2 regions of the Arthrobacter sp. Cr_A7 genome follow, and region 2 is predicted to be linked to the other one. Evidence: riboswitches for the same ligand, from Rfam matches in the RefSeq annotation. Region 2 holds a riboswitch; the other holds the start of a gene.
What was found. A riboswitch is a leader RNA that binds a small molecule or an ion and turns the genes downstream of it on or off. The one in region 2 is predicted to bind thiamine pyrophosphate.

Region 1: it holds a riboswitch for thiamine pyrophosphate, as region 2 does, so the genes downstream of both, thiO (glycine oxidase ThiO) here and P2Q66_RS08755 (ECF transporter S component) in region 2, are expected to answer to the same signal.

The regions. Positions count from the first base shown of each region.
Region 1 covers NZ_JARHXQ010000230.1:912-5,230, reverse strand. Annotated here, with positions in the region: gene P2Q66_RS13745 (RNB domain-containing ribonuclease) at 14-1,495, opposite strand; gene thiE (thiamine phosphate synthase) at 1,574-2,308, opposite strand; TPP riboswitch at 2,336-2,454, shown strand; gene thiO (glycine oxidase ThiO) at 2,447-3,784, shown strand; gene thiS (sulfur carrier protein ThiS) at 3,781-4,017, shown strand; gene P2Q66_RS13725 (thiazole synthase) at 4,022-4,319, shown strand, end outside.
Region 2 covers NZ_JARHXQ010000141.1:18,012-22,330, forward strand. Annotated here, with positions in the region: gene P2Q66_RS08745 (energy-coupling factor transporter transmembrane component T) at 1-309, opposite strand, end outside; gene P2Q66_RS08750 (ATP-binding cassette domain-containing protein) at 306-1,859, opposite strand; gene P2Q66_RS08755 (ECF transporter S component) at 1,859-2,482, opposite strand; TPP riboswitch at 2,540-2,678, opposite strand; gene P2Q66_RS08760 (heme-degrading domain-containing protein) at 2,765-3,316, shown strand; gene P2Q66_RS08765 (hypothetical protein) at 3,313-3,519, shown strand; gene P2Q66_RS08770 (DUF4383 domain-containing protein) at 3,635-4,090, shown strand; gene P2Q66_RS08775 (iron-containing redox enzyme family protein) at 4,158-4,319, shown strand, end outside.

The DNA of each region.
Region 1 (4,319 bases), on a different contig from region 2:
GTGTCCACAGGGACTACTGCACCAGTTCGAAGTGGACCTCGCGGGTGGCAATATCGGAGGAAACCAGGCGCACGCGGACCTTGGTGCCGGACTCCAGTTCGCCGGCGCAACGGGCGGTCACCGCGGGCTCGGACACCTGGATGATCCCGGAACCGCCGTTGCCGTTCCCGTTCCTGCCGTTTCCGTTTTTTCCGTTGCCGTTTTGCGGCTTGGACCCGGAAATGACGATTGCGTCGAATTCCTGGCCGATGTGGTTGACCAGCAGCGCCGCCTCCACGGTGTCCAGGGCCATGCGCTCCATCCGGGACGCCAGCTGGTCGGAGCCTGCCATGATGTCGGGCAGCGACGGCAGCGCCTCGCGCGCCCATGCAGGGACGTTGCCGCCGTTGCTCAGGGCCTCGCAGATCACCAGCACGAAGCGGTCCACCAGCCGGCGCAGCGGAGCGGTGGTGTGGGCGTAGGAGGCACCGATGGCGGACTGCACCGCGTCTTCCGGGACCACACCGTCAAAGGCGGTGTAGGAGGCGCCCCTGAACAGCATTCCCGCCGAATGCATGATGGCCAGCTGCCGGGGATCGGTGGGGTCCAGGGTCCGCAGGTATTCGCCGTAGCTGACTTCCCCGTCCCAAGGTTTGCCCAGCACTTCGGTCTGCAGCCGGAAGTGGTTGAGGGAGCGTTCATCCGGCGCGGGCATGGTGCGCAGGATACCCACCCTCCCTGCCAGCATGAGCTGGGCGGCGGCCATGCCCGTCATCAGCGAAATCTGCGCGTTCCAGTCCTCCACGGGAAGCTGCGGGGCGGCGGCGATGCGGTAGCCGCCGTCGGGAAGCTGGACGATCTCCTGTTCCGGCATGTTCAGGCTGGCGCCTTCACGGGCACGTTCCAGCTCCACGCGCTTGAGGCCAACCTCTTTGAGCAGCTGCAGTACGGGGGTTGCGTTGCCCGAATCCAGCTCAGCCTGCGCCCCCTTGTAGCTGAGCTTGGCCCGGCTGCGCATGCGCGCCCGCTTCACGGCGACGGAGGTGACTTCGGCGTCGCTGTCCAGCCGGAAATCCCAGACAAAGGCGGAACAGTCCTGCCCCGGCAGCAGGCTCCCGGCTCCCTCGCTGATGACTTCCGGATGCAGCGGAATCCGGCCGTCAGGGGCATAGAACGTCTGGCCGCGGCGCCGTGTTTCGGCGTCCAGGGGCCCGCCGGGCGTCACGAAGGAGGGAACATCGGCGATGGCGTACAGCACGTGGTACCCATCGCCGTCGGCCTCGATGAACAGGGCCTGGTCCAAATCCGTGGACGATGCAGGATCGATGGTGATAAACCCGACCCCGGTGAGGTCATAGGCCGGCAGCTGCAAGGCCGCGACGGCCGCTTCGGCATCCCTGACTGCGTGTACGGGGTATGGGCCGGGCAGTTCCAGTTCGGTCCGCAGGGCACCCAGGGCTTCCTCGAGGGCATTGTTGTGCTCGTGGACGTTGGGAGCCAGCCGATGATGTGACACGAAAATCAGCCTAGCCCGAAGAACCCCGATTTTGCATGGCATTGACGCCGCACGGGGCTGCGCCGTGTTGCGGCGTCTTTAGGGTGTGGCCCCGTCCAAGGCAGCGAGAAGGGCGGCGGCAGCGGCGGCAGGGTCATCGGCTTCCGTGATGGCACGCACCACAACGATCCGGCTCGCTCCTGCTTCCACAACCTGGTCCACATTGGAGTGGTCGATGCCGCCGATGGCGAACCAGGGCACCCCGCTCCCGGCCTCGGCCGAGGCTTCGGCGGCGTACTTCACCAGGTCCAGCCCGACGGCGGCCCTGCCGGGTTTGGTGGGCGTGGCCCAGACCGGTCCGACGCAGAAGTAGTCAAGCGCGGACGGTCCGGCTGCGGCAGCGAGGGCGGCGTCCACCTGCCCGGGGGCATGGCTGGAAAGCCCGATGGCGGCGTTGCCGTTGAGCAGGGTGCGGGCTGCATCCAACGGAAGGTCCTTCTGACCGATGTGGAACACCGGCGCACCGGACAACACGGCGATGTCCGCCCGGTCATTCACAGCCCACAGCCGGCCATGGCGCTGCGCCGCTTCCTTCAAAACCGCCAGCAGCTCCAGCTCCTCGGCCGCCTCGATGGCCTTGTCCCGCAACTGGATGATGTCCACGCCGCCGGCAAAGGCAGCATCCACGAACTGCCCGAAGTCCCCGCGGTCCCGGCGGGCATCAGTGCAGAGGTAAAGCCGGGCGCTGTTCAGGCCTGCAGTGCCTTCGGCATGGGTAAAGGCATCGGCGGCGGGGACTGCGGCAGCGGGGGCAGGGGACTGGGACACATTCATGGCTGCAAGCCTAGTTCCTCTACACTGGCCTCGTACTGCGGGAGCCCGCGGCAGCTGTCATAAAGCGCCGGGCTGAGAGGGCGTCAGAGCCGACCGCTTGACCTGATCCGGTTAATGCCGGCGTAGGGAAGGAGACACATGAGCACCCCAAACGTTGCCCCGCCCGGGGCTTCCTCCGGCGCCACCCGTGCCGACGTGGCCGTGATTGGCGGCGGAGTGGTTGGGCATGCCATCGCCTGGGAGGCGAGGCGTTCCGGACGGTCCGTCGTGCTGATCGATGACGCGCCCGGAGCCGGGGCCAGCTGGGCGGCTGCCGGAATGCTGGCGCCGGTGAGCGAGCTGCACTACCAGGAGGAGGACCTCCTGGAGCTCATGCTTGCCTCCTCCGCCCGGTGGCCGGGCTTTGCCGCGGAACTGGCCGCCGCTTCCGGCGAAAGTCCCGGGTACCTCACGACGCCGACGCTCGCCGTGGGTGCCGATGCTGCCGACCGCCGCGCCCTGATGGATTTGCGCGGGGTGCAGCAGGCCAGCGGCCTGTCCGTGGAGCCGTTGACTGTCAGGGAGGCCCGACGCCGGGAACCGCTGCTCAGCCCTGCCATCGCCTGCGCACTGGACACTCCCGCGGACCACCAGGTGGATCCCCGGCGCCTGGTGTCCTGCCTGCGGCGCGCGCTCGCCGCGCATGGCTCCGCCGTCGAAAGTAATGGAACAGACGTGGCGGGGGCCATCGACGGCTACGCCGTGCCGGACCGGGCCGCCGGGCTGGTCTGGGCGGACGGGGCAGTGGCCGGGGCCCTGCTCGCAGGCGGCGGCACGGTCCTGGCCCGCGAAACGATCGTTGCCAACGGCCTGGATGCCGCAGCCCTGGCGGGCCTGCCCGACGGCCTGCAGCTGCCGCTGCGGCCGGTGTATGGGGATATCCTGCGCCTGGCAGTGCCCCGACACCTCCAGCCGCTGGTGACCTCAACCGTCCGCGGGCTGGTCCACGGCGTCCCCGTGTATATCGTCCCGCGGCAGGACGGGACGGTGGTGATCGGAGCCACCCAGCGTGAGGATGCCCTTGCCGCAACACAAAGCGCACCGGCGGCCGGTGCCCGGGCTGCAGCGGGCGCTGTATCAGCAGGCGGGGTCTACCAGCTCCTCCGCGATGCCCAGGTCCTGGTGCCCGCCGTCGCCGAACTCGAACTGCTGGAATGCACAGCACGGGCGCGGCCCGGCACCCCGGACAACGCCCCGCTGCTGGGCCGGGTGCCGCTGGCCGGCGATCCGGCAGCCGGGGAATCCGCACACGTTGCGGGACTGATCATTGCCACCGGATTCTTCCGGCACGGCGTCCTCCTGGCCCCCGCAGCGGCGGCCATCTGCCGGGACCTTCTGGACGGCACGGCGGACGTCCGCTGGCAACCGTTCAACCCGGGCCGGTTTTCCGTGCGAGAACCGGCCGCCACCATCTTCAACATCAAGGAGACAGCATGAACATCACCCTGAACGGACAACAACATACGGTGGCTGACGGGGCCTCCATCACCATGCTCGTCAGCCAGGTCACCGGCCGCCCGCTCGCCGCTGATGGCCAGGCCCGCGACGGCGGCAAACTCGGCGTGGCGGTGGCGCACAACGCGCAGGTAGTACCCCGGAGCCAATGGTTCGCAACAGCGCTCGCCGACGGAGACGACGTCGAGCTCGTCACGGCAGTGCAGGGAGGCTGAGACCATGACCGAAACCACCACCATCACACCGGCCGGCGCCTCCGGCATGGACGACACACTGGTCATTGACGGCGTACCCCTGGCATCGCGGCTCATCATGGGCACCGGCGGCGCCCCAAGCCTGGACGGCCTCGGAGCCGCGCTCCTGGCATCCGGGACAGCACTGACCACCGTGGCCATGCGCCGCTATTCGACCGCGGAAACGGGCTCGCTTTTCCAGCTGCTCGTGGACCACGGCATCCGGGTCCTCCCCAACACCGCCGGCTGTTTCACGGCCCGTGATGCGGTCCTCACCGCCGAAC
Region 2 (4,319 bases):
ACCCTCGCTCATGGTCCAGATGCCGACGTCGATCAGGGTCCGTCCGCTGTCCGCGGCAAGGACGGAGGTGCTCCAGCCGCCCACGGCAGCGGCGAGAATGAGCGGCCAGCCACGCTGCCACAGCAGCGTCAGGGTCAGGCCGGCAAGCGGAAACAGCAGGAACTCAAAAAACAGCGCCACCGAGGCCGAGACCCAGTCGATGGACAGTGCCAGCACCACCGTGATGAGGACGACGGCGGCCACTTTGCTGAGCGGATTGGCGCGGGTGAGGAGGGCGTGGTTGCCACGCAGGTTCAGCTGCTGCCTCATGGTGCCACCCGTTCCGCTGCAGCCATCCGCAGCTCCGTCCCGCCCAGCGCGGCGGTGAATTCGGCATCGTGGGTCACCGACACCACTGCGGTGCCCGCGTCCAGGAGTTCGGAGAGGAAGGATGCCAGTTCCGCCCACGTGTTGGCGTCCTGGCCGAACGTCGGCTCGTCCAGCACCAGGACCTGCGGGCTCGCTGCAAGGACCGTAGCCACGGAGAGCCGCCGCTTCTCCCCGCCGGAAAGTGTGTACGGGTTGGCGTCCACCAGCGCGGTGAGCCGCAGCCGTTCCAGCAGTTCGTCAACGCGATCCTCGCCGTGCCCCAGGTGCCGGGGCCCGAACAGCAGTTCATCGAGCACATTGCCGGTAACGAACTGGTGCTCGGGTTCCTGGAACACCGTCCCCACCCGCTCGATCAGCTGCTCGGCTTTCCACTTGTAGGGGTCGATTCCCGCTCCCCGGCTCAAGTCGGTGGTGGCGGAAACCTTGCCGGCAACCGGCTCCAGGAGCCCCGCGAGGGTCAGGGCGAACGTCGATTTTCCCGCACCGTTGGGTCCCACCACAGCCAGCGCCTGGCCGGACCGCACCTGCGCGGTGATGTCTTCCTGCACCGGGACTGGCGGGATCCTGCGGAACCCGCTGCGGCGCGGACGTTCCCGGGACACTGCCAGCTTTTCGGCGGCGAGCAGGAGATTTCCCGTCCCCGCGGCCGGCACGACAGCACGGGCACGCGTGGCAGGCACATAACCGGGCACCCACACTCCGGCGGCCATCAGCAAGGTCCGCGCCTCACTCAGCACCTGGTCCGGAGGCCCGTCCAGCAGTACCGCAGGATCAGAGGCCGAGCCGGGCTGCAAGACCACAATCCGGTCCACCAGGTCCTTCCAGACCGACACCCGGTGCTCCACCACCACCAGCGTTGCGCCGGTCTTGTCCAGGCACCGGGCCACGGCGTCGCGGACCTCCAGCACACCCGCCGGGTCCAGGTTGGCGGTGGGCTCATCCAAAAGGATCAGCCCGGGCCGCATCGCAAGGATGCCCGCCAGCGCGAGGCGCTGCTTTTGGCCGCCGGACAGGGCCGACGTCGGATGGTCCAGCGGCAGGTGGGACAGGCCGACGTCGTCAAGCGCCTCCTGCACGCGGGTCCAGATGGCATCACGGGGCACGGCAAGGTTTTCGGCGCCGAAGGCGACGTCGTCGCCTACGCGGGAGAGGACCACCTGTGTTTCGGGGTCCTGCTGCATCAGCCCGGCATGGCCGCGCTGCCCGCGGGGGGACACGCCGTCGACGAGCAGCGAACCTGACTCGTCCGAATCGCCCGCCTCGCCGTCGTCGTTCGCGTCGCCCAGAACCCCGGCAAGGGCATGCAGGAGGGTGGATTTGCCGGCACCGGAAGGGCCGAGCAGGAGCACCCGCTCCCCCGGCGCGATGTCGAGGTCAAGGCCGTGTACCGCGGGCTTGGGGCGGCCGGCATGCCGCCACCCCCAGCCGCGGGCGGTGATGGCCGCCGGCGGCACTGCTCCGGCCCCGGCCTGGTGCGAAGGTGCCTGCATCAGGAGAGGACGGGCTCCGTTGCTGCCTTGCGCGAGGCGAAGGAGCTCAGCACCCCGGTCTTCGCCAGTCCCCGGGTGGCGATCCAGGACAGTGCACCGGCGATGACCGCTCCGGAAATCGCGGTGAAGATGATGTAGGCCAGCTTGTCGCCGCCCGAGTAGGCGATGTTCCAGCCCCACGGCGCGAAGGAATCATTCAGGCCACAGAAGAGGCCCGCCGCCGCGCCGGCCAGCAGCGCAACGGGCAGGTTGAACTTCTTGTACACGAAGATGGCGAAGATGATCTCCGCGCCTAGGCCCTGGACGAAGCCCGAGAACAGCACGGAGGCGCCGTACTGTGAGCCCATCAGGAGCTCTCCGGTGGCTGCGACGGTTTCGCAGAACAATGCCGCGCCGGGCTTGCGGATGATGAGCATGCCCAGCACCGCCGGGATCATCCAGCCGCCGGCGATCAGGCCGGTCAGGGGCGGGTAAACGGCGTTCATCGGCGCGGAAACCGCGGCCGCACCCTGGGACCAGGCCCAGAAGATGACGCCGCCGGCGATGGCGATCAGGGCCGCCACCACGATGTCCACGACGCGCCAGGACTTGCTGGTGGTCTTCTTGATTGCTGCAGTGCTCATGTGATCCTCCTGGGAAACAGGAGGGGAAAGCACGGCAAGCGGCTACTGCCGTTGCCGGACTTCGAGAACTCGACTCCCTTGCGCCGGTACTAACCGGATCAGGTTCGAGGGTCTGCGGCTGTCCGCACTCTCAGCGCCCACCTCCGGTTCCCGGCCTTGGCCAGTGCCCGACGGCGGCGCTCCCCTGTCGTTAAGTAATGCTCTGAATGGAATGATGCTTGGGTAGAACTGCCCTGCTGGGCGGAGTCCAGTTTACACCGGGACAGGGGTAGATTGTGGGCCATGACTGCTAATCAGCCGCATGTGACCGACTTCGATCCGGACTCTGACGCCGCGCAGCCGGAAGGATCGCTGCAGGCCCTCATCGGCCGCATCGAGGGGGAGATCCATGAGCTCCAGTTCCCCGGCTTCTCCCTGGACGACTCGCTGAACCTTGGACTTCTCCTTGTGGAACTGGGGAAGGAGCGTGGCCTGCCCATCGCGATCGACATCACCAAAGGCGATCAGGTCCTGTTCCATGTGGCCCTGCCCGGCGCCACCCCGGACAACGAACACTGGATCCGGGCGAAGCAGCGCACCGCCGCCCGGTATGAGGTTCCCTCGCTGCTGGTGGGGCTTCGCGGCCGGCTCCGGGGCGGTCGGATCGAGGACCAGGGCTGGTTCGACCAAACCCTGTACGCCGCGCACGGCGGGTCCTTCCCGGTCTATGTCTCCGGTGTGGGCGCGGTAGCCACCGTCACCGTTTCCGGGCTCCCGCAGATGCAGGACCATGACCTGGTGGTGGAGGCCATGCGTGAGGTGCTGCGCCCGGCAGGGGCAGACGGCCCGGCATGACCGGCAGGCCCGCTGACAACGCCGTCCGGGCGGCACTGGACAAAGCCGAGGACGAGATGATCTTCATCGGCCCGGACCATCCCTACTATCCGCTGCTGGCCGAACTGGTGTCCGCCGTCGGCAAGGCATGGCAACAGGGGTACGAGCAGGGCCCCAGCGGCGGGCAGCACCCCAACCCTTACACCTGGACCGGTCCGGCGTAAGAAAAGGACGGAACGGGGAAGGTTCCGTATCCCTCAACGCAGAAACAAAGCCTGCTTAGCTTTTATTAGTAATCATGCTTACTATATTGTTTCAGGCGTGAGAGGAGTACAGGACATGGCAGTCAGCACCCGCCCACCGGGCGTCCGAACCGCCCTGCAGTGGTCTGCCATTGCCGCCGGCGCCGGGTTCCTGCTCGTTGGCATCCTGGGATTCGTCCCCGGAGTTACCCGCAACTATGATTCCCTCGGTTTCGCAGGGCCCGGTTCAGGGGCGCTGCTGCTGGGTGTGTTCCAGGTATCCATTCTCCATAACCTTGTCCACTGCCTCTTCGGCGCCGCCGGCCTGCTCATGGCGCGGACCCACCGCCAGGCCAGGAACTTCTTCACGTACGGCGGGGTCATCTACCTGGTGCTCTGGCTGTATGGCCTCCTCATAGGAGACAACACGCCGGCAAACTTCATCCCGGAGAACGGTGCGGACAACTGGCTGCACCTCGTCCTGGGCCTGGCCATGATCGCCCTGGCCATCATGCTGTCCCCGCGCACTCCCGCCACCGGCCGTGGCAACTGACCTTTCTTGACGGACCGTCAATGCAGACGGCACCGCACCGGCACACCGCCCGAACCCAAGGAGCACCATGAAACTTCCGGAACCGAGAGGCCCCATCAGCAGCGCCCTGTTGGGGGTTGTGGCAGGACACCCCGGCAGCGCCGGCGAGTCCCTTTCCGGGCTGCGCCGGCTGGTCGGCGGGAAGCTGGCCGGGGTCACGGACATCATCGGCGACGATGATGTCCAGCTG